Regions from separate parts of the Blautia sp. An46 genome, predicted to be linked through region 1. Evidence: predicted binding sites of a transcription regulator. Region 1 holds the regulator's gene; each other region holds the start of a gene.
What was found. The regulator Rex, encoded in region 1, represses fermentation and respiration genes when NADH is low (regulators of the CRP and FNR family bind a similar motif). The targets are predictions, from matches to a motif close to ATTGTTAANTANTTAACAAT.
Positions count from the first base shown of each region.

Region 2: gap (type I glyceraldehyde-3-phosphate dehydrogenase) is a predicted target of Rex. The motif match lies at 3,948-3,967, and genes of this name have one in related genera.
Region 3: B5G00_RS05610 (cobalt transporter) is a predicted target of Rex. The motif match lies at 6,447-6,466, and genes of this name have one in related genera.
Region 4: rsxC (electron transport complex subunit RsxC) is a predicted target of Rex. The motif match lies at 6,454-6,473, and genes of this name have one in related genera.

Region 1 covers NZ_NFIF01000020.1:52,890-61,037, forward strand. The annotation lists gene B5G00_RS14875 (S8 family peptidase) at 1-646, shown strand, start outside; gene B5G00_RS14880 (2-isopropylmalate synthase) at 780-2,171, shown strand; gene B5G00_RS14885 (GntR family transcriptional regulator) at 2,187-2,852, shown strand; gene B5G00_RS14890 (NADP-dependent isocitrate dehydrogenase) at 2,882-4,084, shown strand; gene B5G00_RS14895 (ABC-F family ATP-binding cassette domain-containing protein) at 4,140-6,050, opposite strand; gene B5G00_RS14900 (redox-sensing transcriptional repressor Rex) at 6,212-6,862, shown strand; gene B5G00_RS14905 (NAD(P)H-hydrate dehydratase) at 6,968-8,148, shown strand, end outside.
Region 2 covers NZ_NFIF01000019.1:7,221-15,368, forward strand. The annotation lists gene B5G00_RS14245 (RrF2 family transcriptional regulator) at 1-170, shown strand, start outside; gene nifS (cysteine desulfurase NifS) at 227-1,423, shown strand; gene nifU (Fe-S cluster assembly scaffold protein NifU) at 1,458-1,901, shown strand; gene mnmA (tRNA 2-thiouridine(34) synthase MnmA) at 1,901-2,995, shown strand; gene B5G00_RS14265 (histidinol-phosphatase HisJ family protein) at 2,984-3,784, opposite strand; gene gap (type I glyceraldehyde-3-phosphate dehydrogenase) at 4,029-5,048, shown strand; gene B5G00_RS14275 (phosphoglycerate kinase) at 5,152-6,345, shown strand; gene tpiA (triose-phosphate isomerase) at 6,512-7,264, shown strand; gene B5G00_RS14285 (radical SAM protein) at 7,518-8,148, opposite strand, start outside.
Region 3 covers NZ_NFIF01000005.1:43,529-51,676, reverse strand. The annotation lists gene acsB (acetyl-CoA decarbonylase/synthase complex subunit alpha/beta) at 1-1,370, opposite strand, end outside; gene B5G00_RS05635 (ATP-binding protein) at 1,391-2,158, opposite strand; gene cooS (anaerobic carbon-monoxide dehydrogenase catalytic subunit) at 2,193-4,085, opposite strand; gene B5G00_RS05625 (ATP-binding protein) at 4,114-4,884, opposite strand; gene B5G00_RS05620 (methylenetetrahydrofolate reductase) at 4,912-5,844, opposite strand; gene B5G00_RS05615 (CooT family nickel-binding protein) at 5,903-6,085, opposite strand; gene B5G00_RS05610 (cobalt transporter) at 6,089-6,403, opposite strand; gene B5G00_RS05605 (aldo/keto reductase) at 6,717-7,553, shown strand; gene B5G00_RS05600 (NAD(P)H-dependent glycerol-3-phosphate dehydrogenase) at 7,708-8,148, opposite strand, start outside.
Region 4 covers NZ_NFIF01000003.1:238,792-246,939, reverse strand. The annotation lists gene B5G00_RS04415 (ABC transporter permease) at 1-1,555, shown strand, start outside; gene B5G00_RS04410 (CPBP family intramembrane glutamic endopeptidase) at 1,716-2,744, shown strand; gene B5G00_RS04405 (sodium-dependent transporter) at 2,977-4,332, opposite strand; gene infC (translation initiation factor IF-3) at 4,734-5,228, shown strand; gene rpmI (50S ribosomal protein L35) at 5,259-5,456, shown strand; gene rplT (50S ribosomal protein L20) at 5,519-5,875, shown strand; gene rsxC (electron transport complex subunit RsxC) at 6,497-7,876, shown strand; gene B5G00_RS04380 (RnfABCDGE type electron transport complex subunit D) at 7,873-8,148, shown strand, end outside.

The sequences.
Region 1 (8,148 bases):
CGGCGGGAAATACCGGGGGACAGCGTCTGGCTGCGGCCTCATTCCCATTAAAGTTTTAGATGAAAAAGGAAACGGAAATAAGGAAAAGGTTATCCAGGCACTGAAATGGATTGAAGAAAATATGGAACGCTATCATATCCGGATTGTAAATATTTCTGTAGGGACTACCCAGCGAAAAGGACATGAGGACCTGATAGAGGCTGTGGAAGAAGCCTGGGATAAAGGACTGGTGGTTGTGGCTGCAGCAGGCAATATGGGGCCGGGAAAAGGGAGCATTACAGCTCCGGGCAGCAGCCGGAAGATCATTACAGTAGGCTCCTCCGATATGCTGGTACGTAATCAGGGAATATCCGGAAGAGGCCCTACGAAAGACTGTATCAGCAAGCCGGACATTGTGGCTCCGGGAAATGAGATTATTTCCTGTTCTAATAAAAATTGTCCTTATCCCTATACCAGAAAGAGCGGTACTTCTATGTCTACCCCTGTTGTCTCCGGGGGAATTGCGCTGCTTCTGGAAAAATATCCGGAGCTTACAAATCTGGATGTAAAAAAACGGCTGAGGGCTACAGCAAAAGACCTGGGTTATCCCCACAATCTCCAGGGATGGGGGCTTTTTCAGCTGCAAAACTTTTTAGGTAGGTCATAACTTCTGGTTATGGATGCTATCAAAGTTAAAAAACTTATTGACAGGTTTTGTATAATTGTATACAATGATACAAGCAGTTCTATATAGTAGCGTATGAAACTATGATTTTTACAGAAAATGAGGAGTGAGAGAAATGATTGACAGAGCTGTACGTATGAATTATCACACGAATCTGTTGGAACTGGAGGAGCATATGTATCCTCTGGTAGATGTGGAAAAGCCCAATGTATTCCGAAACCTGTTTCCTTATACAGAGGTACCGAAGATTGCTTTTAACGACAGGATCGTCCCTCATCACATGCCCGATGATATTTGGATCACAGATACTACTTTCCGCGATGGTCAGCAGTCCAGGGCCCCCTACAGTACAGAACAGATTGTAAAGATCTATGAATATCTCCACAGACTGGGAGGACCTAACGGAAAGATCCGTCAAAGCGAATTTTTCCTCTACAGCAAAAAGGACCGGGATGCAGTATATAAATGTCTGGAAAAAGGATATAAATTTCCCGAGGTTACAAGCTGGATAAGAGCAAGCAAAAAGGATTTTGAACTGGTAAAAGATATTGGTCTGAAAGAAACAGGAATTCTGGTCAGCTGTTCTGACTATCATATTTTCTATAAAATGAAGATGACCCGCCGCCAGGCTATGGAACATTACCTCAGCGTAATCCGCGACTGCCTGGAAATTGGCATCAGTCCCAGATGCCATCTGGAGGATATTACCAGGGCAGATATCTATGGTTATGTAATTCCTTTCTGTCTGGAACTGACAAAGCTGATGGAGGAATATTCCATTCCCATTAAGGTCCGGTGCTGCGATACCATGGGGTATGGGGTAAATTATCCCGGCGCTGTGATCCCCAGATCTGTTCCGGGAATCATCTACGGCATTATGACCCATGCCGGATTTCCTTCTGAACTTATTGAGTTCCACGGCCATAACGATTTTTATAAAGCGGTAAGCAATTCTACAACAGCCTGGCTCTATGGAGCCAGTGGTGTAAACTGTTCTCTTTTCGGTATTGGAGAGCGGACAGGGAATACACCTCTTGAGGCTATGGTATTCGAGTATGCCCAGCTGAAGGGCTCTCTGGATGGAATGGACACCACAGTCATCACAGAACTGGCTGAATACTATGAAAAAGAGATTGGTTATAAGATTCCGCCCCAGACTCCTTTTGTGGGAACTGCCTTTAATGTTACAAGAGCCGGAATTCATGCAGACGGACTGTTGAAAAATGAAGAGATTTATAATATATTTGATACAGAGAAATTCCTGAACCGTCCGCCTCAGGTGGCAGTCTCCAATACTTCCGGCCTGGCAGGGATCGCCCACTGGATCAACAATCATTTCCGCCTGTCTGGCGAGAAGCAGATTGACAAGAACAGTGAGCTGGCAGTCATGGTCAAAGCCTGGGTGGACAAGCAGTACGAAGAAGGCCGTGTAACGGTACTGACCGATGATGAGCTTTTGGCCGTAATTGATGAGTGCTGCAGCCGTTTGGGAGTGAAACTGGAATAAGGACGGCGAAAGAAGATGGCAGGAGAGTCATTGAGAGAAAAAGTTTTTCAGAAACTCAGGGAAGACATTCTGAAAGGAAAATATAAAAAAGGCGATGAGCTGGTAGAGTGCACTATTGGAAAGGAACTGGGGGTGAGCAGGACCCCTGTAAGAGAGGCTGTACGGCAGCTGGCCCTGGAAGGACTGGTACAGATCATACCTAATAAAGGTGCCTTTGTCACCGGCATTTCCTCCCAGGATGTTATGGACATGTATCAGATAAGAGCCCGGCTGGAAGGGCTGTGCGCTTCTATGGCAGCCGGGAGGGCCACAAAAGAACAGCTGGAAGGTATGGAAGAGGCTATTGTCCTTTCCGATTACCATGCAGGAAAGGGCAACTATGAACAGGTCTGCCAGCAGGATGGCAGATTCCACGAACTTTTGTATGAGGCTTCTGGAAGCAGGATCCTCACCCATACCCTGGGAGATTTTCACCAGTATCTGCAGAGAGTACGTAAGGCCTCGGTGCAGTACAGAATGAGAGTGCGGCCTTCTAACAGCGAGCACAGAGAAATCCTGGAGGCTATCCGGCAGGGGAACAGTCAGGAGGCGGAAAAAGCCGCCTACGGACATATTGCCAATACCATAGAAAATCTGAAGAACTTTGACATTGAGAAGGTTCTTCGGGAAGAAATGAAGTAAAGAAAGATGGGAGAAAGGAGATTTTACCTATGGAAAAAATTAAAATGACCACACCTCTAGTGGAGATGGATGGAGATGAGATGACCAGAATCCTCTGGAAAATGATCAAAGATGAGCTGCTCCTTCCCTTTGTGGACCTGAAGACAGAATATTATGACCTGGGCCTGGAGCACAGGAATGAGACCAATGACCAGGTAACTATAGATGCGGCAGATGCTACAAAGAAATATAAGGTTGCTGTAAAATGTGCCACTATTACCCCCAATGCCGCACGTATGGATGAATATCATTTAAAAGAGATGTATAAAAGTCCAAACGGAACCATCCGTTCTATGCTGGATGGTACGGTTTTCCGGGCACCTATTGTGGTAAAAGGCATTGAGCCCTGTGTGAAGAACTGGAAGAAGCCGATTACCCTTGCCAGACATGCATACGGTGATGTATATAAAAATACAGAAATGATCATTCCAGGACCAGGAAAGGTAGAATTGGTATATACAGACCAGGAAGGAAAAGAGACCAGAGAACTGGTCCATGAATTTCAGGGGCCGGGAGTGGCTCAGGGAATGCATAACCTGGACTCTTCCATTGAAAGCTTTGCAAGAAGCTGTTTCTCCTATGCCCTGGATACAAAGCAGGATCTGTGGTTTGCCACTAAGGATACTATTTCCAAGAAGTACGACCACACCTTTAAAGATATCTTCCAGGAAATTTATGACAAAGAGTACAAAGAGAAGTTTGAGGCTGCAGGCATCACCTATTTCTATACACTGATCGATGATGCAGTAGCCAGAGTCATGAAAGCAGAAGGCGGCTTTATCTGGGCCTGCAAGAACTATGACGGCGATGTGATGAGCGACATGGTATCTTCTGCCTTTGGTTCTCTTGCCATGATGACCTCTGTACTGGTGTCTCCTCATGGATATTTTGAGTATGAGGCAGCTCATGGAACAGTTCAGCGCCACTACTACAAACACCTGAAGGGAGAAGAGACCTCTACCAACTCTGTGGCCACCATTTTTGCCTGGACAGGAGCTCTGAGAAAGAGAGGGGAGCTGGATGGAAACCAGGATCTTTGTGATTTTGCTGACAAGCTGGAGAAAGCTACTGTAGGTGTTATTGAGAGCGGAAAGATGACAAAAGATCTTGCACTGATCACCAGTCTGGAGAATCCTGTAGTGTTAAACAGCCAGGAATTTATTCAGGAGATACGCAAAGAACTGGAGAAGTAGAAATAGAAATTTCAGGAAACGGTGAAAGAAAGATTAAAAAATGGGAGAAACCTGCCTATTGGGCAAGTTCCTCCCATTTTTCATAAAGCTCCTCCAGTTTTTCGGCAATTTCTCCTTTCTCTGCGGAAAGAGGAATACACTTAGAGGGGTCTGTGGCTACTTCAGGCTTTGCAAGCTCTTCATCGATTTCTTTGTCCCGGGTTTCCAGCTCTTCAATAGCTTTTTCTGTTTTCTTAAGCTCATTTTCACGTTTTCGTATACGGGCCTGCTCCTCTTTTTTCTGCTGCCAGTCCTGCTTGGTAGAAGACATTTTTTCCAGGGGCTTCTCTTCTTGGAGCTGAGGGGCGTAGACCGAAGTCAGCTCTTCTTTTTTCTCCAGATAATAATCATAATTTCCGATATAATTCACCAGTTTCTGGTTGGTTAGTTCCAGAATCCTTGTGGCTGTCCGGTTAATAAAATAACGATCATGGGACACATAGAGGACGGTTCCCTCATAGCTTTTTAAAGCGTCTTCCAGGATTTCCTTGGAGATAATATCCAGATGGTTGGTGGGCTCGTCCAGGATCAGGAAGTTGGCCTCTGACAGCATAAGCTTTGCCAGAGAGACACGTCCCCGTTCTCCGCCGCTTAAAGCAGAGATGGGCTTGAATACATCGTCCCCTGTGAAAAGAAAAGCGGCCAGAAGATTCCGGATTTCTGTGTTGGTCAGCTTTGGATATTCATCGGAGATTTCTTCGAATACCGTTTTCTCCATATGAAGCACATGGTGCTCCTGGTCATAGTAGCCGATATGTACTTTGCTGCCCAGACGGAAGCTGCCTTCATCAGCAGGAAGAAGGCGGTTTAAAATCTTTAGAATGGTAGTCTTTCCAGTACCATTATTTCCGATAATAGCCACTTTTTCCCCTCGTTTAATGGTAAAGTTCAGGTCTTGAAACAAAGGGAGAGAGGGGAAGGATTTGGAAAGATGTTCCACCATCAGCACATCATTTCCGCTGGTGATCCTGGGTTTTAAGGAGATACGCATAGCTGCGTCTACCTCTGTAGGCTTTTCCAGAACCTCCATTTTTTCCAACATTTTTTCCCGGCTTTCTGCTCTGCGGATAGATTTTTCCCGGTTGAACTGCCGAAGCTTGGCGATAACCTCTTCCTGGTGTTTGATTTCCTGCTGCTGATTTAAATAGGCCTGATAGGCCGCCTTACGAAGCTGGGCTTTCTTTTCACTGTAGGCAGAATAATTTCCGGTAAAAACCGTAGCCTTTGTATTATCCAGCTCAACAATTTTCGTGACGACCTTATCCAGAAAGTATCGGTCATGAGATACAATGAATACAGCTCCAGGATAATTTAGAAGATAAGTTTCCAGCCAGGCGATAGAATCCATATCCAGATGGTTGGTAGGCTCGTCCAGAAGAATAATATCCGGACTGGAGAGAAGAAGTCTTCCAAGAGCTACCCGGGTTTTCTGTCCTCCAGATAGTGTGGAAACCATTTTGTCAAAATCTTTTTCTTCAAAACCCAGTCCTTTCAGCACACCTATGATCTCACTTTTGCAGGCATAGCCGTTTTCCTGTTCGAATTTCTGGGTAAGGCGGGAATAGGATTCCATGATTTTGGACAGCTCTTCTCCAGAGGCATGCTTCATTTCTTTTTCCAATGCCCGCATGTTCTGTTCTATGTCCAGGATATGCTGCTTCATTTCCAAGAGAGAGCCGTAAATAGAAAGATTCGTGTCGCTCTCCTGGTGCTGAGCCAGATAGCCGATAGTCTTTCCTCTGGACAGGATCACCTGCCCATTGTCAGCGGGAAGTTCCCCCATGATGATCCGGAGCAAAGTAGTTTTTCCTGCGCCGTTGATACCGATAAGGGCCGCTTTTTCCCGTTCCTCTATATGAAAATTTACATCCTGGAGCAGAAGCTCGCCGTCAAAGGATTTTTCAATGTTCTGACATGCAAGTATCATTTCTGTTGTCTCCTTTAGTGTTTTTTTGCAAAAGTCTGTCCCTACTATTATAGCGGAAAATCTGAATTTGACAACAGATAAAAGGAATTATAATTGACTTTAATTTAACGATTATATATAATATTAGTTAGGAATGTGTACTTTTGATAGGAGGGTTTGTCGTGGACGATAAAGGTATCTCAAAAGCAGTAATAAGAAGACTGCCCCGCTATTACAGATATTTAGGAGAACTTCTGGAAGAGGGCGTGGAGCGGATATCCTCCAATGAGCTCAGTGAGAAAATGCGGGTAACCGCTTCTCAAATCCGCCAGGACTTGAATAATTTCGGTGGTTTCGGACAGCAGGGATATGGTTATAATGTCCCGTATCTGTATGCGGAAATCGGAAAAATACTGGGGCTTGACAAGACACACCATATGATCATTATCGGTGCCGGAAATCTTGGACAGGCTCTGGCTAATTATGTAAAATTTGAAAAAAGAGGATTTAAAATTGTAGGGATTTTTGATGTAAATCCAGTGCTGAAGGGGATTTCTATTCGGGGAAATGAAATCCGTATGATGGAGGAACTTCCCCAGTTTCTGGAAACCCATGACGTTCAGATAGCAGCTCTGACACTGCCTAAGAATAACGCGGCGGAAACCGCAGATTTTCTGGTGCAGCATGGGATAAAGGCCATCTGGAATTTTGCACATCTGGATCTGGATGTGCCGGAGGATGTAATCGTAGAGAATGTACATTTGTCCGAAAGTCTTATGCGTCTCTCTTATAATCTGAACTGTTATGTATCAGAACACAAAGATAAGAAATAGGAGGAGCAAACTGCTGTAAAAGAAATTTTGCGGCAGTTTTTTCTGTAAAAATATGAAGTCTGAGAAATTTTTCAGAAGGTAAAAAAGGAAAAGGCGGTGTTACAGATGGAACTGCTGGTGACAGGAAACCAGATGAAAAAACTGGATACATTTACGATTCAGGAGATGGGGGTGCCGTCTCTTGTTCTTATGGAGCGGGCAGGACTTGCAGTATATGACGAAATGCTGAGAGAAGGATTTCCTTTAACCAGGACACTGGTTCTCTGCGGAGGAGGAAATAATGGAGCAGACGGAGTGGTCATAGCCCGCCTTCTTTTTCTGGCAGGCTATGATGTAGATGTCTGTATTTTAGGAAATCCCGGTCATTTTACAGAAGAAATGAAGAAACAGATAGATATTGGAAAAAAATATGGTATTTCCTTTGTCAAGACTTTTCTTCCCAATGAATATACTACTATAGTAGATGCTGTCCTTGGAGTGGGACTGTCCAGGGAGGTATCAGGAAAATACAAAGATGCCATCCTTCTGATTAATGATTGCCAGGGAAAGGTAGTGTCTGTGGACATCCCTTCTGGAATCAGCGCAGACACCGGAGCTGTGCTGGGCGCAGCAGTAAAAGCAGATTTGACGGTGACATTTGGATATAGAAAAGCCGGATTATGTTTTTATCCGGGAGCGGCATATGCCGGAAAGATCATTGTTGCAGACGTAGGAATATATAAAGACAAAAGAGCTGTTTTAAAGCCGGAACTTTGTGCCTGTACTTTTCAGGATCTTCAGAAACTGAAAAGGTTGCCTGAGGGAAACAAGGGAAGTTTCGGTAAGATTTTTCTTGTGGCCGGGAGCCGGAATATTTTCGGGGCAGCTTATTTAAGCGGTTATGGAGCCATGAAGACTGGAGCAGGAATGCTCAAAGTATGTACTGCAAGAGAAAACCGGCAGATGTTTTCCTGCTTTCCAGAGGCCATGCTCCAGGTATATGATGAAAATACGGATTTAGAGGCAATGATGAAAGAAGGAATGGACTGGGCAGACGTATACGGCATTGGACCGGGGATTGGAACAGGACCTCTTGCAGAAGCTCTTCTGGAAATCCTTCTTGCAAATGGGAAAAAGCCTTTGGTCATTGATGCAGATGGCATTAATCTTCTAAGAGGAAGGAAAGAGCTTCTCAAAAATTATCCGGGAGGAACCATTCTTACGCCTCATCTGGGGGAATTTTCCAGACTTACAGGAGTATCTGTTGAAGAATGGAAAAAGAATCCCATAGAGATTACAGGAAAGAC
Region 2 (8,148 bases), on a different contig from region 1:
CCTGCGGAGACGAGAATAACGCCAACTGCCTGGGGCAGGACCTTTGTGTAGCCAGATATGTCTGGGAGAAAGTGAATAAAAGCATTCAGGAGACCGTAGATTCTATTATGATCAGCCAGTTGGTGGAAGAAAGCCGCCGCATCCAGGAAAAAACCGGATCTGATATGTAGCAGTTCAGTCATATATCTGAACTCTTTGAAAAATGTGAAAATAGGAGAGGAAAGCTATGAAGACAAGGATTTATTTAGATAACGCAGCAACTACAAGAACCGCTCAGGAAGTAGTGGACGCCATGCTCCCTTATTTTACAGAGAGTTATGGAAACCCTTCCAGTATTTATGAGCTGGGACAGAGAAGCAAAGAAGCTATCACTAATGCCAGGGAAGAAATTGCCCGGGTTATCGGGGCAAAGACAGAAGAAATCTATTTTACCGGAGGGGGTTCTGAAGCGGATAACTGGGCCATAAAGGCAGCTTATGAAGCTTATAAGAATAAAGGAAATCATATTATCACTACCAAGATCGAGCATCATGCAGTCCTTCACACCTGTCAATATCTGGAAAAACAGGGCGCCCGGGTCACTTATCTGGATGTAGATGAGAATGGACTGGTAGATCTGGAGCAGCTTCAGAAAGCCATTAGCCCGGAGACCATACTGATTACCATTATGTTTGCAAATAATGAGATCGGTACCATTGAGCCAGTAAAGGAAATCGGAATGATTGCCAGAGAGCATGGGATTCTTTTTCACACAGACGCTGTCCAGGCCTTTGGCCAGGTGCCTATAGATGTAGATGAAATGAATATTGATATGTTAAGCTCCAGCGCTCATAAGATCAACGGCCCCAAAGGGATTGGCTGTCTCTACATCCGGAAGGGGGTAAAGATACGTTCTTTCGTACACGGCGGAGCTCAGGAGAGAAAGAGAAGAGCCGGCACAGAGAATGTTCCGGGAATCGTAGGATATGGGGTAGCGGCACGGATGGCAGCTGAGACCATGGAAGAGAGGACAAAGAAGGAGAAGGAGCTGAGAGACTACTTTATCCGCCGGGTTTTAGAGGAAGTGCCTTATGTACGCCTGAACGGAGACCCGGTAAAACGTCTTCCCAATAATGCCAATTTCAGCTTCCGGTTTATTGAAGGTGAATCACTCCTGATCATGCTGGACATGAAGGGAATTGCAGGTTCCAGCGGTTCTGCCTGTACCTCAGGGTCATTAGATCCTTCCCATGTACTTCTGGCTATTGGACTGCCTCATGAGATTGCCCATGGTTCCCTGAGACTGACTCTGGGAGCAGACACCACTAAAGAGGACTTAGATTATACCTTGGAGCAGATTAAAGAGATTGTGGCGAAACTGAGAAATCTGTCTCCCTTATATGAAGACTTTATAAGAAAACAGGAAAAAGCGGAAAATAAATAAAAAAGTTCATAAAAGAAAAATGGAGGAAGGAATAATGTACAGTGAAAAAGTTATGGATCATTTTCAGAATCCCAGAAATGTAGGAGAGATTGAAAATCCCAGCGGAGTAGGAACAGTAGGAAATGCAAAATGTGGAGATATTATGAGAATTTACCTGGATATTGATGAAAATCAGATTATCCGTGACTGTAAATTTAAGACTTTCGGCTGCGGCGCAGCCGTAGCCACCAGCAGCATGGCTACAGAACTGGTAAAAGGAAAAACCATACAGGAGGCCCTTCAGGTTACTAATAAAGCAGTAATGGAAGCTTTAGACGGCCTGCCTCCAGTAAAAGTCCACTGTTCTCTGCTGGCAGAAGAAGCCATTCATGCAGCTCTGTGGGACTATGCAGAAAAGAATGGGATTAAAATCGAAGGACTTTCTAAACCAAAGTCTGATATCCATGAAGGCGAAGAGGAAGAAGAGGAAGAGTACTGATGGAAAAGAAGAAAGTGGTAGTAGGTCTGTCAGGAGGAGTAGATTCTTCAGTGGCAGCCTATCTGCTGAAGAAGCAGGGATATGAGGTCATTGGAGTCACCATGCAGATCTGGCAGGAAGAAGAGCCTGAATTTCAGGAAGAAAACGGGGGCTGCTGCGGCCTCAGCGCTGTGGACGATGCCAGAAGAGTGGCGGCGAAGCTGGAAATCCCTTATTATGTGATGAATTTCAGGAAAGAGTTTAAGGAAAATGTCATCGACTATTTTATAAAGGAATACCAGGAGGGAAGAACGCCAAATCCCTGTATTGCCTGTAACCGTTATGTGAAATGGGAGGCCCTTCTGAAGCGGAGTCTGGATATAGGAGCAGATTATATTGCTACAGGACATTATGCAAGAGTAGAACAGCTGGAAAACGGACGTTATGCCATTCGTAATTCGGTGACTGCCAGAAAAGACCAGACCTACGCTTTATATAATCTTACTCAGGAACAGCTTGCTCATACTCTGATGCCTGTTGGGGCGTATACAAAAGAGAAAATACGTCAGATTGCCGCAGAAGCGGGAATTCCTGTAGCACATAAAAAAGATAGTCAGGAAATCTGTTTTGTGCCGGATAATGACTATGCGGGTTTTATCGAAAAAAGTACAGGACAAAAAATCCTTCGGGGAAATTATGTGAAAAAAGACGGGACTGTTATCGGGGAACATAAAGGAATTATCCATTATACGATTGGTCAGAGAAAGGGACTGAATCTTTCTATGGGGCATCCGGTGTTTGTTACAGAAATTCGGCCAGAAACAAATGAGGTGGTCATAGGGGAAAATGAAGAGCTCTTTGTGAAAAGCCTGGTCTGTGACCGGATGAATTACATGGCAATGGAAGAGATTAAAGAAGGGGAAATCCTTTCTGGTAAGATCCGATATAATCATCCAGGGGCCCCCTGTACCCTAAAAAAACTGGAAAATGGCAGAGTGCAGGTAGACTTTCTGGAGCCCCAGAGAGCTGTAACCCCGGGACAGGCTGTAGTCCTGTACCGGGGAGAGTATGTAGCTGGCGGCGGCATTATATTAGGGCCTGCACTAGAGCTTTAAGAACTCTGGCTTTCTTTCTTTAAAGATAGTATAGTATCGGAAACCACAGGCTTTTAAGAGCTCGCCGGTTTCCTTGAAATTATAGGCAATATGTTCTGGAGCATGGGCGTCAGAGCCAAGTGTCAGGATTTCTCCTCCCAGCTCCCGGTAGCGTGCCAGTACCTTTTCTGTAGGGTTGGGATGTCCCAGGCCATATTTGAAGCCTGCGGTGTTGCATTCCAGCCCTATCTGTTTTTCTATGAGCGTTTTCAGAATGGCGTCCAGGATATCCTGATATTTTTCGTAGGTATAATCCTGGTTCTGATTTGGACCGTAGCGTACAACATAATCGATATGGCCGCAGGTGTCAAAGCAGGAAAAAGTCTTCAGATTTTCCAGGAGCACTTCAAAATAGCGGTGATAAGCCTGATATTCGCTCCTTTCTTCAAAAAATGTCCGGTCATAAGGATCCATGTGATCTGCTACATGGGTGGAACCGATCAGAAAGTCAAAGGAAGCAGAGGATGCAATCTCTGGGATTACCTTTGTCAGATGGGGCTGCAGCCCCATTTCCATGCCAAAATAAATTTGGATACGGTCCCGGTATTTTTCTTTCAGCTCTCTCAGCTTTTTTTCATAGGCAGGAAGATCCAGGTCAAAGGAATAATCCCCTTCGGGGAAATCAGGGTCCAGATGCTCTGTAAAGCACATGGCGGGAAGGCCCAGCTGGATTCCTTTTTGTATCATTTCTTCCATAGGAACTTCACTGTCCCCGGAGAAAGAAGAATGAAGATGATAATCACAATACATAAAAGCAACTCCTTTTTGTAGATGTTTTTTACTTAATATAAGCATTATAAGGGAAATTTTAGGGCTCTAGCAAGAGGAAAGAGGTTAAATTAGAGTTAAAACGCTTAGGAAATATGAAATTAGGCTTGAATTTTTGGACAAAAACGAGTACAATATGGACAAGGTTGATGTTTCTTTAACAATGTAGCTTACAACAGTTAAAGAACTCACAGAAAATCAATCACTTTTAGGAGGAATGAAAATCATGGCAGTAAAAGTAGCAATCAATGGTTTTGGACGTATCGGACGTCTTGCATTCAGACAGATGTTTGGAGCAGAAGGATTTGAAATCGTAGCAATCAACGATTTAACATCTCCCAAAATGTTAGCTCACTTACTGAAATATGACTCTACACAGGGAAGATATGAGTTAGCTGATAAAGTTACAGCTGGCGAAGATTCTATCACTGTAGACGGAAAAGAAATCAAAATTTATGCAATGGCTAATGCCGCTGAACTTCCTTGGGGAGAAATCGGTGTAGACGTTGTTCTGGAGTGTACAGGCTTCTATACATCTAAGGCAAAAGCACAGGCTCATATCGATGCCGGCGCTAAGAAAGTTGTTATTTCTGCACCAGCTGGAAATGACCTGCCAACTATCGTTTACAATGTAAACCATGAAACATTAACAGAAAATGATAACATCATTTCAGCAGCTTCCTGTACAACAAACTGCCTGGCACCTATGGCTAAAGCATTAAATGACTTAGCTGAGATCCAGTCCGGTATTATGTGTACAATCCACGCTTACACAGGCGACCAGATGACTCTGGATGGACCACAGAGAAAAGGCGATCTGAGAAGATCCCGTGCTGCAGCAGTTAATATCGTTCCAAACAGCACAGGTGCTGCAAAAGCTATCGGCTTAGTTATTCCTGAATTAAACGGAAAACTGATCGGTGCTGCACAGCGTGTTCCTACTCCTACAGGTTCCACAACAATCTTAACAGCAGTTGTTAAAGGAAACGTTACAAAAGAGCAGATCAATGACGCTATGAAAGCAGCAGCTACAGAGTCCTTCGGATACAACGAAGATGAAATCGTATCCAGCGATATCGTTGGTATGAGATATGGTTCTCTGTTCGATGCTACACAGACAATGGTTCTGCCTCTGGACAACGGAACAACAGAAGTTCAGGTTGTATCATGGTATGACAACGAGAACTCCTACACAAGCCAGATGGTTAGAACAATCAAATACTTCGGTAAATTATTAAACAAATAATAATTTGCTGCTGAAAGTATTATAAAGGCTCATTTAAGGGTCCGGTCTACTACGGTATGGACCGGGCCCTTTTCGGCTATATAAAGAAAAGGAGGCATTTCCAATGCTTAATAAAAAATCAGTAGATGATATCAACGTAAAAGGAAAAAGAGTGCTGGTGCGCTGTGACTTTAACGTACCTCTTCAGGATGGAAAGATCACAGATGAGAACCGTCTGGTAGCTGCACTTCCTACTATTAAAAAATTGATCGCTGACGGCGGGAAGATTATTCTCTGCTCTCATTTAGGAAAGCCAAAGGGAGAACCGAAACCGGAATTATCCCTGGCTCCTGTTGCAAAACGTCTGACTGAACTGCTGGGACAGGAAGTAAAGTTTGCTGCTGATCCGGAAGTTGTAGGTCCTAATGCAAAAGCTGCTGTAGAGGCCATGAAAGACGGAGATGTAATCCTTTTGGAGAACACCCGTTATCGTGCAGAGGAGACAAAGAACGGAGATGAATTCTCTAAAGAACTGGCTTCCCTTTGCGATGTATTTGTAAATGATGCTTTTGGTACAGCCCACAGAGCACACTGCTCAAATGTAGGTGTTACAAAATATGTAGATACCGCAGTAGTTGGATATCTGATGCAGAAAGAAATCGACTTCCTGGGAAATGCTGTAAACAATCCTGAGAGACCATTTGTTGCAATCCTGGGCGGTGCGAAAGTTTCCAGTAAGATTTCTGTTATCAATAACCTGCTGGATAAGGTAGATACTCTGATCATCGGAGGCGGTATGGCCTATACTTTCTCTAAAGCAGAAGGCGGTAAGATCGGTGTATCTCTTTGTGAAGATGATTACTTACAGTATGCGTTGGATATGAAGAAAAAAGCAGCAGAGAAAGGTGTGAAACTGCTTCTTCCTGTAGATAACAGAATCGGTGATGCTTTCTCTAATGACTGCAATATCCAGGTAGTGCCTACCGGTCAGATCCCTGACGGATGGGAAGGCATGGATATCGGACCAGAAACAGAGAAGCTGTTCTGCGAAGCTGTAAAAGATGCCAAGACTGTTGTATGGAACGGACCAATGGGATGCTTTGAAATGCCAAACTTTGCTCATGGTACAGAAGCCGTTGCAAAAGCTTTGGCTGAAACAGATGCTACCACCATTATCGGCGGCGGTGATTCTGCAGCAGCAGTAAACATCTTAGGATATGGCGACAAGATGACCCACATCTCCACCGGCGGCGGCGCTTCCCTGGAATTCCTGGAAGGCAAAGAACTCCCCGGCGTAGCAGCTGCAAATGATAAGTAAGCACTTAGCGATTGGCAAGCCGCAGGCGCAGACAGAGCTTAGTGCGCACTTAGTTCACCGCACTTAGTGAGGCAAGTCCATAGGACGCAGTCCGAACTTAGTAAGGTGAACATACCCCTCCGTCTGCACCTGCAAGTTATAAAGAATAAGAAAGAAGGTAATTCCCATGGCAAGGAAAAAAATTATTGCCGGAAACTGGAAGATGAACATGACTCCCAGCGAGGCAGTGGAATTAGTAAACACTTTAAAACCATTAGTTGCAAACGAAGAAGTAGACGTAGTTTTCTGCGTACCAGCTATTGACATTGTTCCTGTAGTGGAAGCTGTAAAGGGAACTAATATCCAGGTTGGCGCTGAAAATATGTACTTTGAAGAAAAAGGCGCTTATACAGGTGAGATTTCTCCAAACATGTTAGTAGATGCAGGAGTAAAATATGTGATCCTGGGCCACTCTGAAAGAAGAGAATACTTCGGTGAGACAAACGAAGATATTAACAAAAAAATGCTGAAAGCTTTTGAGCATGGTTTAACACCTATCATGTGCTGCGGCGAGACACTGGAGCAGAGAGAGCAGGGCGTGACCATGGACTTTATCCGTCAGCAGGTAAAAGTTGGATTCCAGGGAATCACAGCAGATCAGGCTAAAGAAGCAGTTATCGCTTACGAGCCTATCTGGGCTATCGGTACAGGAAAGACTGCTACAACAGAACAGGCTCAGGAAGTATGCAAGGCTATCCGTGAGTGTATCGCAGAGGTATATGATCAGGCAACTGCAGATGCTATCCGTATTCAGTACGGCGGTTCTGTAAATGCTAAAACAGCTCCAGACTTATTTGTTCAGCCGGATATCGACGGCGGACTGGTAGGCGGAGCCGCTCTGAAACCAGACTTTGGCGCCATTGTAAACTACAATAAATAAAAGTGATTGAAAAAGAACTGCCTCCGGGACAGTTAAGGGAAAATCCTGCAGGAATTTCCCCACTGCTCCGGAGGCAGTCCTTTATATTCTATAGGAAAGTCCTCCGGACTGCCCTATAGAATATAAAGCCCGCTGGGCGGGATGCACACGCCGCAATAAGGTATGTTACCGCCTTGCGGTATTGCGGGGGCGCACAAAGTGTTCAAGCCCCTCAAGATTGAGGAAAGGGGGAGCTGAAGTGGGCTTGCCCACTTTATTCTAGCCCTTCAAGATTAAATGGAGGGGTGTATTCTTCTTTGGCGCTGCTTTTTTCCTGCATAAATCCCTGGGTAAGTCCCAGAGAAATTGCTTCTTCCAACACCTTGTTATATTCATAGGTGGTGAGCCGCCGGTTGATTTCCGGATATTGGCTGCTTTTGTAAAAAGGCGTGTACTGACTTAATAAGCTGAGAAGGAAACTGCCTTCCGGAAGATTGTCTTTAATCCAGTGAAGGACAGCAGAAGAGTCCTTCCTGGAGCCAGGCAGTACCATGTGGCGGATGATCACACCTTTTTTCAGAAGTCCCTCTTCATCGAAAACAGGATTTCCTGTCTGAGATATCATGGTAGCGATTGACTGGGAAGCTACGGAGAAATAATCTCCGGCCCCTGAATATCTGGAGGAAAGGACCGGGGAAAAATATTTCAGGTCTGGCAGGTAAATATCCACATAATCCTTTAAAATTTCAATGACTTCTGGTTTTTCATAGCCTCCGCAGTTATAAACCACGGGAATATGGAGACGGGGCTTTGCAAGCTCCAGAGCTTTCAGCACTGCCGGAAGAAAATGTCCGGCAGTTACCAGATTAATGTTATGAGCCCCCTGTTCCTGAAGGCGGAGAAAA
Region 3 (8,148 bases), on a different contig from region 1:
TGACGTACTCTTGTACATTCAGCAGGATCTGTATAGATAGTTACCTCGCATTTATCAACAACTGCGTCAAATTCGTTTTTAACAGAAACATAAAGTACTTCACCGATATGTTTCAGACGGAAGCCTGCGTTAAAAGCTTCTTTTCCGATACGGATACGGAGCATATCACGCTGTCCTGTATGATATACGCCCTCAATACAGTTGATGTAGTTATGGAACTTACGCTCGATAACCGGCTCAAAGTCAGACTGCATGTTCTTTCCAGCGACTTTTACAACATAGGCGATGGTATTCTTACTTCCCAGTTCCATTTCGTCTACGTCAGGACCTACAATGGTGATCTTGTGATCTTCAATCTCTGTAGCGTCTACAGCCTGTACCAGCTCAGCACAGTCTACACGAGAACCATCAAATTCAACCTGCATATCGCCGCGGCGGATGATCTCACCTTCAAATGCAGAAGCGAAAGCAACAGGAATATCGATATTTGTAATTTTGATCTTAATGTCACGGGCTTCCAGAGATGTTGCGTTGAATTTGCTTACATCTGGCTGGCAGATCAGGCTCTTTGGTACTTCAGCTACGCCTTCCTGGTTTGTGATTACAGGGAATCCTAAAGCAATAGCGCCGGCACCGCATGCTACGATCACATCGTTTAAAGGAGCAAAAGCATTTACAAATGCAGGAACACGTTCCATTGTGTACTTCATCAGATTTCCTGCATCTCCCGGTGTGATGTTACCGAAGATCAGGGCTGCTCTAAGAGCAACAGATACAACATGGATAACAGCTGTTACGTCTTTTCCTAAAGGAATAACACGAAGGTTTGCACCAGTCTTCATACCGGCCTCTGATAACTGATCGATGATATCGCCAACCAGTGTTACCAGAATACCCTGTGCCTGATAGCTCTTAACCAGGGCTACAGCTTCTTCTGTAGTAGGAGCTTTGCCTAAGATAACGGCTACACCTGGGATATCTCCAGTTACAAGGGGTACACCCAGCTCACGGATCACAGCATCTGCCAGATGTCCGTAGCATGGCTCTTCATATGGAGTTGCTCCGTCAATATATTTTAATACTTCGATAAACTCAGCGCAAAGAGCAGTTGCAACACCGGACATGAAAATGTCATGGGTTCTGTTTTCTCTTGTCATAAGAGTTTTTACTACGCCCAGAGCATTTTTTAATTCTCCTAAAGTGCCAACCTTTACACCTGTTACAGCATAGTAGCATGGCAGGCTGTATGCTGTGTTTGGAAAGCTGACAGCTTTGTCAGCACCGTGCTGTTCAATAGCAGCATTAATTGCATTTTCTGTCAATCCATAGACAGCGTCATTTCCGCTGAATACTGTTTCAAATAAAGTCAATGTTTTTTCCTCCTAACATCTCATAATCCCTGATCGATTATGTTTTTAATTTGTGTGATTTCTTCTTTTACTGTATTGCTGAAATCGTAAGGGGATTTTCCCTGACGATCTGCATCCATAACTTCTGTGTTGTAGTGAATGAAGCCCAGGAGATCCTCTGCCGGTATACGGCTTCTGACAAATTCTTCATCCTCTGCATTTCTTACTTTATTGGCAACTACACGTACCTGTTTGACCCCTAGATCATCTGCAAGGCGCTTTACATTTTTATAAGTCTGTACGCTTCTGGCTCCCGGTTCGATCACAACGATAAACTGATCCATGGATTCTGTAGTTCCACGGCCCAGATGCTCCAGACCGGCCTCCATATCCATGATCACAACATCGTCTCTGTGCAGGACCAGGTTATTGATGATCCTTCTGAGCATAACATGCTCCGGACATACACAGCCGCCTCCTCCTGTCTCCACTGTTCCCAGAACAAGAAGCTTTACACCGTTTACCTCTTTCGAGTATGTATCCGGAATATCGCTGACCTTAGGATTCAGTGTATAGAACTGATTATCCTCTCCGGCCCCTGTTCTTTCTTCAATGAGTTTTCTCATTTTAGTAATGGGGACTATAGAATCCAGGGTTTCTTCGTCAAACCCCAGAGCCAATCCAAGATTGGCATCCGGGTCTACATCTGCTGCGAGAACGTTTTTTCCTTCGTCAGCATAAAGCCGGGCAAGAGTTGCGGCAAAAGTGGTCTTTCCAACGCCGCCTTTTCCTGTAACCGCTATTTTCATGTCATTCACCTTTCCTAGTTATGTTTCAGAATTATTAGATGCCCAGGGCAGCTCTCTTTTCTTCGATTCTTGCCATCATGGCATCACCTAATTTATCAATATCTTTTTCTACAGTAAACGCTGCTTCACACCACTGTCTGGTGCCGTTTGTCAGGATTTCAACCATTTCGCTGGAGCCTGATGCATATGGATCTACGCCCAGGAATGTATCAATACCGGAACCGATAACATAGTTTCCGATAGATACTGCCTTCTCAGACATCCATTCTGGAGCACAGCCTACAACCGGCAGCTGTGAAATATGAAGACCTGCATCTTTAGCAAGAGTTGCTGCCAGAACCAGCATACGGGAAATATCTACACAAGATCCCATATGAAGTACCGGAGGAATATCTGCCAGTTCGCATACTCTCTTCAGGCCATCGCCACACACATCTTTTGCTGCCTTATCCATAAGACCTGCCTTAGCAGCAGCCTGTGCAGAACAGCCAGAAGCAATGACGATGATGTCGTTTGCCAGCAGCTTCTTCATCAATTCGATATGAGCCAGGTCAGGACGAACCTTTGGGTTATTACATCCAACCATAGCTACAGCTCCTCTTAATACACCGGAGGTAATACACTGAAGCAGCGGTTTTGTGGTTCCAAGTTCGTCAACCTGTGTATTGGCAACGCCGTCCAGAGCTTTTACGATAGCTTCTGTAGAATATCCAACAGTTGCTTTCTGTTTCATCTGAGGAATGTAAACAAGTTCCGGTTTTCTGTTCTTAAAGTTCTCAATTGCCAGCTTCACGATCTGAGTAGCCTTTTCCAGTGCGGAATGAGCATCAAAGCGAATAAACTCGGAATCCGGCATCTGTGCGATTGGAGATGTTGTAATGAACTTGGTATGGAAACATTTGCTCAGAGGTCCTAATGCAGGGAAGATACACTGCACATCTACAACGATAGCTTCGCAGGCTCCGGTGAGCACTACGTTTTCCTGCTGAAGGAAGTTACCTGCCATTGGGATTCCACGACGCATGGCAACCTCGTTAGAGGTACAGCATACACCGGAAATAGTAATTCCTTTTGCACCCATTTCTTTTGCATATGCAACCATTTCAGGACTGTCAGCCACTTCGCAGATCATTTCGGAAAGACTTGGGTCATGTCCATGAACAACGATATTCACGTTTTCTTCTACCATAACACCCAGGTTCGCTTCTGTCTCAATAGGCTTTGGTGTACCGAAGAGTACGTCAGAAAACTCTGTTCCCATCATGGAACCGCCCCATCCATCAGAAAGTCCTGCACGGATAGACTGTTTTACCAGGGCTTCTGGTTTGGAAGAACATCCCATGTGAGCCATATGTAAGGAGCATGATACTTCACGGTCAATAGCCCGTGGTGCCAGTTCATTTTCTTCCCACAGTTTCTGCTGGGATTCCGGAGCTCTCTTTAAGAATCTCTGAGTTCCGAAAGGTTTTCCGTATTCCATAAGGCCTTCATAAGCCACTTCATGAGCCAGGTCGTAAATGTCTTTTCCTTCTGTCTCAATTCCCCACTCTTTTGCAATGCGGATCAGCTTATCAGGATCTTTTACTTTATAGCATCCATCTGCTGCTGTAGCATAAAGAGTGTGGCAGATCTCACGTCCGTGATCGGAATGGGTAGCAGCTCCGCCTGCTGTAAACTTCAGATAATTACGTCCTACGATACCGTGCACATCACATCCACAGATTCCTCTTGGGGCTTTCTTCGTGATACGGCATGGTCCCATTGTACAGATACGGCAGCAAACGCCTTCTTCACCAAATTTACAATGGGGTGTCTGGTTCTTTACACGAGCCTGCCAGGAATCAGCGCCTACTTTAGCACCTGTCTCTAACAGTCTCGCAGTAGCAGCTTCAAATTCTTCTACTGTAGTTAATCTGAATTCACTCATGTTATCCTCCTTTATGTCGCCTCTTCTCTTAAAATTCTAATTTGTCCACAATTTCCCGAATGGCTTTTTTCACAGGCGAGTCTTCGGGAAGGTCAACGGTTGGCGTCCCGTCACAGTCATACTCATAGACTGTATCATTTTGTGGTACTACTCCCAGTAGATGAAGACCTTGTTTTTCGATCTCTTCTCTGGTTCCTTCATTAAGTTTTCCATCAGGGGCTCTGTTTACAATCAGTCCTACCTGTCTGGGGTGCATATTGCACTCTTTAATCAGCTGGGCGATCCTGCCGGCAGCCTGAACGCCTCTTCTGGAACAGTCGCTGACCAGAATCGCTGTTTCCATGTTCGGAAGCACACCTCTGCTGATATGCTCCATACCAGCTTCATTATCCACAATAATATAGGGGTAATTCTTTTCAAGTCGCTGAATCTGTGCCTGAAGAAGTCCGTTTACAAAGCAGTAACAGCCTTTCCCCTGAGTGCGTCCCATAACCAGCAGATCAAAGTCGTCAGACTCTGCAAGAGCATCGTCAAACTTATACTCCATATAATCTGCCTTTGACACGCCTGAAGGAATCGGGTTTTTAGAAGCCATCTCTGCTCCTGCCACCTCTTCTCTGATTTCTCCCAGAGTAGTCTCTACCTCCACTCCCAACACTTCATTAAGATTGGAGTTTGCATCCGCATCCACTGCAAGGATGGGACCTTTTCCCTTTTCGCCCAGATACTGTATGATCAGTCCCGTTAATGTTGTCTTACCTACGCCGCCTTTTCCTGCGACTGCAATTACATGTGCCATAAATCAGGCGCCTCCTGAATTTAAATTTTAAACAAGTGTACGAAGTCCGGATCTTTCAATAATTTCAGATACGTCTTTCCACTTATTCAACGCATACAGATGGATACCATTAACACCAAGTGCCCGGTACTCATCAATCTGTCTGATGGTATACTCGATACCCTCTTCTTTAAATTCTTTCACCTTTTTATCATAGAACATATCAAAGGGCTTACCCTCTGCGTCCTTAGGATTGAAAGGATTCGGGAACAGCCAGTGTCTGGAGATGAGTCTGGACAATTCACGGTCCATTACACAGCCATTACGGGACAGAGCCATATTAATAGTGGCGGCCTGATCCAGAATCGGCATAATCCCCACATCCACCGGCATGGTCACGCCTGCTTTACGAATAGCGTCCAGCCAGCGTTTGAACTGTTCCATGTCCCAGCAAAGCTGAGTCATGATGTAATCAGCTCCGTTATCCTGCTTCTGCCTCAAAACGGAAATATCCGCTTCCAGGCTGCGGCATGCGATATGTCCTTCCGGAGAGCCTGCTACTGCGATTTCGAATTTGTCGCCATATTGATCTTTTACAAATTTCACAAGATCTGTGGCATAATCAAAATCCCCGCAGGTAGTGGTTTCCCCCAGAGGAAGATCGCCCCGAAGAGCCAGCATATGATCTACGCCTTCCGCCAGATATTGATCCAGCTGCTCTTTGATGCCCTCCTTTGTGTTACGGATAACCGTGAAGTGAGTCACAGGAATAGGGCCAGCTTTTTTGATCATCTGGCAGACTTCCCTGTTTGCTCCTACGTTTCCCCCTCCTGCGCCGTAGGTACAGGAAATATATTCCGGTTTATACTTGCACAGATGCTCAATCGTGCCCGGAAGATTTTCCATGCCTTTCTCGGTCTTCGGGGGGAAAAGCTCAAAGGAAAGGAGCATTTTCTCCTTCATAGCCTCTGCTAGTTTCATTGGTCTTTACCTCCGCATATTGTGTTTTATTTTAAGGGTTTCCCCATAAAACCTTTTGTTATTCACAGTCTAGCTTCACAATGCTGTTGGCCAGATCTACCATTAAAATCCTTCCAACGATGGTTTTCGTTTCTCCCATAATATCTCGGAGAATCACTTTATCCCCATCCACATCGATACGGCTGACCATTTTCAAAATTACGGTATTGTCACTTTCTTTCTGAACAGTTGCAAGACACATGATCTACGCCTCCTTTAAGTGTTCTTTTACCAGTGTCAAAGCCAGTCCAAGGCGCATATTTCCTTTCTGAAAATCTGCCACTCCTTCTTTAATCGTCTTAGCTGCATCTTCCATTCCAAGTTTCTGAAGATTCTCAGCCATCTGATCCAACTCCTGGGCATGATGTTCATTGTGTGACAGCATATAATTCAATAAAGCTACCACTTCCTGAGAACAATTCTCCTGGCAGTTATCGCTGCAGCTTCCGCAATGTTCATGCTGATGAGCCTCCCCTCCATGAGGGATCACATTACCATTTTCATCTTTGATTAAATGCATTTTTCCATCCTTTCCAGGCCCTTTATCATATTTGGGCGCACTGAATGACAATAATTTATCAATTAGCTTCATTATACATGGTTTACTATGTTTTATCAAGCTATTTTATGTATTTTTCTTAGTGCTTTCCCTCCCCTTTTTACCGTCTTCTTCCGAAATTATAATTTATGTAAAAACCTCTTATTTTAAAGCCCGTGACCTTTGTGAATTTTGATTTGTGTTTGAATAAATTGTGAATTTTAATAAATATGACTAACATTCTTCATATTTTCATGGTATACTATCAACGATTGTAAAAAGGAGGTTTGGTGTTATGTCTTTTGGCGAACATGTAATTCATCTAAATGACGGAAGAGAAATGCCGCTGTTAGGCCTTGGCGTTTACAAAGCCACTGACGACGGAGAGCTGAAACAGGCAATATCAGATGCCGTGTCTTCTGGCTACCGCTTGATCGATACAGCTTCTTTCTACAAAAACGAAGAAGGAGTCGGTAAAGGAATACAGGCTCTTGACACACCAAGAGAAGATTTATTTATCACGACGAAGATATGGAATACTGCTCAGAGAATCGGAGATATAGAAGACAGTTTTAACCGGAGCCTGGAGCGTCTGGGGCTGGACTATGTGGACCTCTATCTTATCCACTGGCCTGTGCCTGGATGTTTTGGAAATACCTGGAAAGTAATGGAAAAACTTCGGACAGATGGAAAAGTAAAGTCTATTGGGGTATCGAATTTCAGTATTGCAGACTTGGAACTGCTGAAGACTGTTTCAGATGTAGTTCCCGCAGTAAACCAGGTAGAGTTTCACCCCCTGTTTAACCATCCTGAATTGAAAACTTACTGTGAAGAAAAGGGAATTGTCCTTCAGGCTTACGCTCCTCTGGCAAGAGGTGCCTATATGAACAGTCCTCTGATGATTGAAATAGGAAAGAATCATCAGAAAACCCCCGCCCAGGTAGGATTGCGCTGGCTTGTTCAGCAAGGCATCGGCGTAATTCCCAAATCTGTGCATAAAGAGCGGCTGGAGGAAAACAGTCAGATCTTTGATTTTGTTCTTTCCGAAGAAGAGATGGCTGCTATTACAGCAATGGATGTACAGCAGCGGGTAGCCGGAGTTCCCGAAGACATGGCTCCTTATATATTATAAGTTTTCTTCCATGCCATGGCATTTTGTTGGAAGAACCCAACCGTACATATCCCATACAAAAGAGGCCTTTTCTCACAGAGGGACCGGAATATCTATTTTCCCTCTGTGAGAAAAGGCCTCTTTCTATTTCTCTTTATCTCATCTATCCAGCTGATCACTCTGGTTTCCAGGAAACATCCCAAGACTCTATTTTCCGGTCTCTCAGCATCAAATCCTGAACTGCAAGGTCCGGAGACTTCTTCTCAAAAAGGACCTGGTATACCTGCTGGATAATAGGCATTTCAACCTGGTATTTCTGAGAAAGTTCCCATCCGGCTTTTGCGGAATACACACCTTCTACTACCATTTTTACTTCTTTCATAGCTTCTTCTGCAGTTTTTCCCTGTCCCAGGAGGATTCCCGCTCTCCGATTCCGGCTGTGTCTGCTGGCACAGGTAACGATCAAATCTCCGATACCGGAAAGGCCATAGAAAGTTTCTGCTTTGGCGCCCATGGCAATTCCCAGTCTGGTAATCTCTGAAATCCCCCTGGTAATAAGAGCTGCCTTAGTATTGTCTCCATATCCCAGACCATCTGCTGCTCCTGCTGCCAGAGC
Region 4 (8,148 bases), on a different contig from region 1:
GCACCAGCCGGAAATGGTGAAGAAGATTCCTGCCTGGACATTTGGGGCCGGCATGGGGATGATACTGGGAGGGCTTCTTCTGGCTATGGGGCTGCCCAGGATCTTTGTCCATGTCTTTCATGTAGGCCCCCCTTCTGTTCTGAACCTTTTTTATTTTCTGGCAGTGGCAGGCATCTATCTGGTGCTGCTCAGTATAGTAGGGCAGAACCGGAAAGGAAAAAATAGAAAGAAGTATTACAAAAATCTGGTGTCTGTAAGCCTTATGCGGTTTTCCGCCAAATCTACCACACGGAATATGTGCGTGGTCGTCCTTCTGCTGTTTGCAGGAATTTTTGCTGTCTATTATGGGCTCCTGTATTCCGACAGTGCCGGATATATTGACAACGGGACTATCAGAGACTTTGTTCTCCACTATCCGGTTCAGGAGAAACAGGTGACGAAAGAGGAGATCCGGAAGCTGGCAGAAGAGTATTCTGTGGAAATCCAGGATTACACAGAGGGGGAAGGAGCCAATCTGGTGATCACCTATAAAATGACAGATTATACAGAGGACAATGAATATGTGACGGTTACCAGAGAAAAAGGAAAAACGGCTCTTTTTTTCTCCGGAAAAACCTATCAGCAGCTTACGGGAGAAGACCCTGGGGTGGCTCCCGAAACCTATAAGACCATAACGGAGGCAGGGCATCAGGATAATATCTGGGATTTTACAGACGGTCTGTCAGAAGTTTCCAATCCGGACACAGGGACAGAGACTGGCCTGACTTTTGGAGGAACACTGGAATATAACAGTCTGTCAGATATGTCTGAGCCTTTTGCTTATGTGCTCAATGATAAAGATTATGAGACTCTGACAGAAGGTATCGGACAGGAGTGGATGGAGCATCTGGTCTTTTTTGACGCTGCCGATCCGGAAGCCTCTTATCCTTTTACCAGAGCTTTGTATGAGGAATATGTGAGCCGGGCTACAGACCTTTCTGCTCATATGGGAAATTATGATCGGTGGGAAGAGCTCCAGGCCAAAGCCAATGGGGAAGAATATATGTATGGGGATAAGGTTGAGATGGACCCGGAGGATACCCAGCTTCTTGTAAACTGGAGATACGGGCCGCAGTTTCAGATTCTGAACAGCCAGGAATGGATGCAGTTTGTTGGGGTCTATGTGATGCTCTGCCTGTACATTTTCATCATCACCCTTTCCACAGTGGCTATTATGACTTATGTAAGAGGTGTCTCTGTGGCTGCGGACAACCGGGAAGTTTTTGTAAGCCTGGAGCGGCTGGGGGCAGACAGTGAGTATCGGAAGAAAGTTTTAAAAGCTCAGCTCAGGAAAATTTTTATTTACCCGACAGTTCTGGGCTGTGGGGTAGGATTGCTTTTCAGCATAGGAATGAACTATATGAATGACGGAAGACTAACCGCTGCTGAGCTTCGGAGTCTGATGATAGTTCTGGGAATCAGTCTTCTTATCTTTCTGTTTCTGTGGGCCGTTTACCAGGCAGCCAGGAGAAAGGGAGAAAAAATCCTGGGAATCTTCAGGGAAAAGCAGAGATAGGTTGTGGAAAAATAGAAAAGTAAGAATATTTGCTTGGATAGGTATTTTTTGAAAAATATTCATATCTTTTTATATACAAAAAATGTATTTTTCAGTATAATCTTTGTGGTGAAAATATAAGGCTTAACAAAGAATAATCTGAAAAAGAGAGGAAAAAGAGATGAGATTTTCAGAAACAGAAAAGAGACAACTGATCATTTTTGCGGCACTGGCCTATGGGATCACTTATGTCCTGGGACTGCTGATGTGGTATGGAAACAGCACAGGAGCAGATCTGAGTGTATTTCCCAACGCCCAGATGCTTTATCCGGCGGCGGGAGTTATGATGGCTTATCTGCTTACCAGGAAAGGAGACCAGAAGGTGCCCAGGATTTTTTATGTGACCTTCCTTGTGATCACAGTCCTGATGATCCTGTGTGCCCTGGGTTCTGTATTTCTGCCTCAGAGTATACAGGCAGGACAGATGGAAATGTCAGTATGGATGGTGCTTGTACAGGTGGTATTGATCCTGGGAAGCATTGTATTTTGGATCACCCTTCTGGTTTCGGGAAAAGAGAGACGGGAGGCCTGCGGCCTGCGGTGGAGGAACTGGAAAAAGTCGGTTTTGTGTATGCTTTTGTTCTTTGTGCTTTACAGCCTCCGTATGGGGATTTCCAGTGCTCTGGGAGGACAGATGGGAGAATTTATCCAGCTGTGGGCTTTGCCTTCTACCTGGCTCTATCTGGTTACATTGGTCCTGAATTTCTTCCTGGTAGTAGTGGCCTTCTTCGGAGAGGAATATGGATGGCGGTATTATCTCCAGCCTCTCCTGCAGAAAAGATTCGGACTGAGAAAGGGCGTACTGCTTTTAGGGGTGATATGGGGACTGTGGCACCTGCCTCTGGATTTCTTCTATTACACCACGCCGGATATGGGCGTGATCTATGTGGCGTCCCAGATCGTTACCTGCGTCTTTATAGGAATCTTCCTGGCTTATGTCTATATGAAGACCAGGAACATCTGGGTAGCCGTGGCTGTCCACTATATGAATAATAATCTGATCCCTATGTTTGTTGGAAATTATTCTGCAGATGTACTCCAGGGACAGACCATTGCCTGGGGGGACGTACTGGCTTCTCTGATCCTGAACCTGGTAATCTTTGGATGGTTTATCTTCCTGAAACCATTTCGGGAGAAAAAAGAAGCCTGAGAAGATCTCCTGGCCATAGATAACACAGAAAAAAGGACTCTTTTTGGAACTGTCGCATTAATCAAAATCGAGAATATTTATACATTTTATTGCTCAGTCTGCGTCGCTTTGAGCCTAGGGTCTCAAAGCTATACTCGACAAATTCGCATAAAATGTATAAATATTCCTGACATTTAACGCGACAGCTCCAGAAGAGTCCTTTTGGGCTTTCTGAAGCGGTGGGGCAGGGGCGTTATACAACAATCCAGCCCATAGTCTCAGAAATCGCAAAGATCAGGATCAGGGCCAGGAAAATGGGAGCGATCCATTTCAGCATGATCCGGTAGAACTTTTTAATCTTGAAGGGACCGTTAAGTTCCACTTCATCCTCAATAACCTTGGGTCCGATAAAATGCCCCACGCAGATACAGGTGAGAATAGCCACAATAGGCATGAGCACACTGTTGCTGATGAAGTCAAAGAAATCCAGCAGTCCCAGTCCCAGAAGCTGGATAAAGCTCAGAGGTCCGAAGCCCAGAGAGACGATGGTTCCCAGTATCAGGACATAGATGGTGATCAATATCGTGGATTTTTTTCTGCCCCATCCGGTCTTATCCCGCAGAATGGAAACCGCAGTCTCCATCAGGGAGATAGAAGAAGTCAGGGCTGCGAAAAGCACCAGCAGGAAGAACACTGCTCCGATCACTCCCCCAAGGGCCATATCGTTGAAGACCTTCGGCAGAGTAATAAACATCAGGGAAGGTCCTTTGCTGAGGGCAGCTTCATCTCCTCCTGAGAAAACAAAGACCGAAGGCACGATCATCAGACCTGCCAGGAAGGCAACTACAGTGTCAAAGACTTCAATCTGCCGCACAGAAGCTTCCAGACTGCTTTCTTTTTTCATATAAGAGCCGTAAGTGATCATAATTCCCATAGCCAGAGACATAGAATAGAATAGCTGCCCCATGGCCGCCAGTACAGTGGTAGCGGAAAATTTGGAAAAGTCGGGGAAGAAGTAATATTTTACACCTTCCATAGCGCCAGGCCGTGTAACACAGTAAATGCTGATGCCTACGATCATGACGATCAGCAGGGGCATCATAAAGCGGCTGGCTTTCTCAATTCCTTTTTCAACACCCATGATCACTACAATGGCGGTGAGAAGAACATAAATGCAGAACCATACCACCGGGGAAACCGTCTGGCTGGTAAAAGCGGCAAAGTATTCGTCCCCGGAGGCAAGTCCGCCGTCTCCGGTAAGGAAGGTGACAAAGTATTTGATCACCCAGCCTCCGATAACGCAGTAATAAGGGGTGATGATAAAAGGTACGGCGCAGGCCAGATAGCCTACGAAACCGAAACGCTTATCCAGTGACTGGAAAGCGCCGATGGCACTGAGTCTGGTCTTTCTGCCGATGGCGATTTCTGTGACCATCAGTGTAAATCCGAAGGTCACTGCCAGGATCAGGTAGACCAGCAGAAAAATACCCCCTCCGTATTTTGCAGCCAGGTAAGGAAAACGCCAGATGTTTCCAAGGCCTACAGCCGAACCTGCAGCAGCCAGAACAAAGCCCATCTTGTTTGTAAAAGATCCTCTTTTTTGTTCCATATTTTTCTCCTTTGTATTGTGTGTAAGGTATGTAGGCATAATTATGCCATTTCTTATAAGAAAAAACAAGGGATTTTTTATACAAAAAAGCTTGACTTTGTGTTTTAGCTATGCTATATTACAAAAGTCTGAAGAAGAAAAAGAAAGCAGAGTATCCACTCTCACCTTAGCACAAATGGGTGACTAACGGTTTATAGAATGCAGTGAAGCGCACAGCGTTTTCATATGGAGATATCAGGTGGATAGTGTATTTTGCTATCCGCTTTTCTTTTGCTCTGTAGATTCTTATTCATGACCATGAAAGCCGGAAGGCTTACGTGTTCTTTTCTTAAAGGAAATGGCCAAGGGGGCCCAAGAGTGTTTTATCAATATTATGGAGGTGCACGACTATTAGCGATTTAATGATCAACGAACAAATCAGAGACAAAGAAGTACGTCTTATTGGAGCGGATGGACAGCAGCTGGGAATCATGTCCGCAAGAGAAGCCCAGAAACATGCAGTGGAAGCCGGACTGGATCTGGTAAAGATTGCTCCCACAGCGAAGCCGCCGGTTTGTAAAATTATTGACTATGGCAAGTATAAGTACGAATTAGCCAGAAAAGAGAAGGAAGCTAAGAAGAAACAGAAAACCATAGAAATCAAAGAAGTGCGTTTATCCCCTAATATTGAGGAAAACGATTTGAAGACCAAGGTCAACAACGCCAGAAAATTCCTGCAGAAAGGAAACAAAGTGAAGGTGACTCTGCGTTTCCGGGGAAGGGAAATGGCACATATGCAGAGCAGCAAGCACATCTTAGATGAGTTTGCGCAGATTCTGTCCGACATTGCGGTGATCGAAAAGGCGCCTAAGGTGGAAGGCAGAAGCATGACTATGTTTTTGACAGAAAAACGTTAATAAGAAAAAGAGTTTAAGGAGGACATAAACATGCCAAAAATGAAAACTACCAAAGCTGCTGCAAAGCGCTTCAAAACAACAGGAACAGGTAAATTAAAAAGAAATAAAGCTTACAAGAGCCATATCTTAACAAAGAAATCTCAGAAGAGAAAAAGAAATCTCAGAAAAGCAACTATCACAGATGCAACAAATGTAAAGAGCATGAAGAAAATCCTGCCTTACATGTAATCTGGACAGTTGGCAAAGTTTCATTGAAAAAAGATTATCTTTAATATAGGAGGAAATTAAGAATGGCAAGAATTAAAGGCGGATTAAACGCTAAGAAGAAACATAACAGAGTATTAAAAATGGCTAAGGGCTACAGAGGAGCCCGTTCCAAACAGTATAGAGTAGCAAAACAGTCTGTAATGAGAGCTCTGGCAAGCTCCTATGCAGGAAGAAAACAGAGAAAACGTCAGTTCAGACAGCTTTGGATCGCTCGTATCAATGCTGCTGCAAGAATGAACGGTTTATCCTACAGCAAATTCATGCACGGCTTAAAGCTGGCGAACGTTGACCTGAACAGAAAAGTTCTGGCTGACATGGCTATCAACGATGCAGAGGGATTCGCAACTCTGGCAGAACTGGCAAAGAGTAAATTAGCTTAATAGATTTTTCAAGGGGTTGTCGCATTAGTCATATTCTCGATTTCGACTAATGCGACAGCCCCTTTTCGTATTTGACAAATTAGGGCATTTTGACTATAATATACTTAACAAGGGAGCCGGAAGGTGACTGCACTTCACCCGACCCGGCGTAATTTAAGATTTAGCTATAAGAGATAGCCGTTCCTAAACTTTGACGAGAGCAGGACGGCTATTTCTTATGGGTATAATTAAGAATGGCGATAATCAATAAAGCAGCGTTTACGATTAGACTCAATTCTTCATATGTACTCATAATAATCACCACCCTCCGTAAGGTCTCGGATTGGGTGAGAGCACGTCCCCCAGCTCCCTGGGTAAATATACGATCTTATCTTGAATACAGTATAAATATCTTTTTCCAGCAAGTCAATAACACCGTCTAGGAAGAATATCTATTCCCATCTATCCTAAATTTCATAAAAACTTAAAATCCCGTGTAAAAACCGCAGATGTCCGCATACTAATTTTGGCAGCTATTCAGTTCAGATTTTAGAAAGTTAATCTTGCGAAATTAACTCCAGTATGTTATGCTATTCGGGCATGTCAATTTATTAACAAACCTTTGATGGAGGAAAACAAAATATGCACAGAAATGAGACAAAAGGATTTCCGGGGGGAATTCATCCCACAGACGGTTACGATAAGTCTCTGACTATGGACATTCCGGTGCGGGAATACTGGCCGGAAACAGTGACGATTCTGGCAGAACAGTCTTTTCGCGCCCTCTGCGGCCTGAAGGTCAGGCCTTTGGACCATGTGCAGGAAGGAGAGCGGATCGGGGATCCGGAAGCCTTTATGGCGGCCCCTCTTCATGCCAGCGTCACCGGAGAAGTGATAGGGATCAAAGAGGTAGAGAATCAGGGAAGGGCTGCGACGGCCTGTGTGATCCGGCGGCTGGAAGACCCAAAGAGAGAGACCATGTCTTATGAAAAAGAGGGCGTCTCCCTGTCTGAAGTTGATTCGGAGAAGATTTTGGAAGGGCTTCGGGAAGGCGGCCTTACGGGTATGGGAGGCGCAGGTTTTCCTGCATTCCGAAAATATGAAACCGATAAGCAGATAGATACTTTGCTGGTCAACGGTGCGGAGTGCGAGCCTTTTTTGACCTGTGATTATCGTCTGATGCTTGAACAGGGACCTGCTCTGCTTAACGGTGTCCGGCTTCTTCTGAAAGCTTCCGGCGCTGGCAAGGCTTATGTATGTATTGAAGATAATAAGCCGGGGGCCATTGAGAATCTTCGGAAGATTTTGGAAAAGATGAGAGAGCAGGGGATTTTAGACCAGGGAGAAGAACTGGAAATAAAAGCGCTTCCTACAAAGTATCCTCAGGGCGGTGAGCGCCAGCTGATACAGAGTGTTTTGGGAAGGGAAGTTCCTATGGGAGGGCTGCCTGCCGATGCAGGAGTGATCGTTTCCAATGTGGGAACTGCCAAAGCCGCAGCAGATATGGTTCTGGGGAACAGACCCCTGACATCCAGGATCGTTACGGTAACAGGCTGTGTGAAAAATCCGGGGAATTTTCTGGTCCCTATCGGTACTTCCGCCAAAGAGCTGGTGGAACTATGCGGAGGAGTCACCACAGAAAAGAACCGGATCATCGGGGGAGGCCCTATGACAGGCCCCTGTGTTGCTTCCGACTGGAAGGGAGAAGAAGAGCTGTTTTACATTACCAAGAGCACTTCCGGTATCTTGGTCCTTCCGGACAGTCATTACGAAGAGCAGCCCTGTATCCGCTGCGAGGCCTGCAAAAATGTCTGCCCTGCAGGGCTTACTCCCTACCAGATTGATTTTGCCTTTTTAAAGGAGGACTATGATCTGTGCCAGAAGCTCTATGCCAGCGAGTGTATCGCCTGCGGCTGCTGTTCCTACATCTGTCCGGCCAAAAGAGAACTGACTCTTCGGAACAGACTGGCGCGAGATTTAGTGAAGCAGCGAATGAGAGAAAAGGTGGTGAAGAAATCATGAGTCCCACAAAAGTGATAAACGGTCCTCATCTGAGGACTGCCCAGACCACCAGGAACATCATGCTCCATGTTTCTATTTCCCTGGTTCCTGCTCTTCTGGGAGCAGTGTATTATTTTGGAATCCGGGCCCTTTATCTGACTGCTTTTTCTGTAGCAGTATGTGTACTGACGGAATTTCTGTGGCAGAAGATAACCAAAAAGCAGGTAACAGCAGGAGACTTCAGTGCGGTAGTTACCGGAATGCTCCTGGCCTTTAATATGCCTGTGACAGTG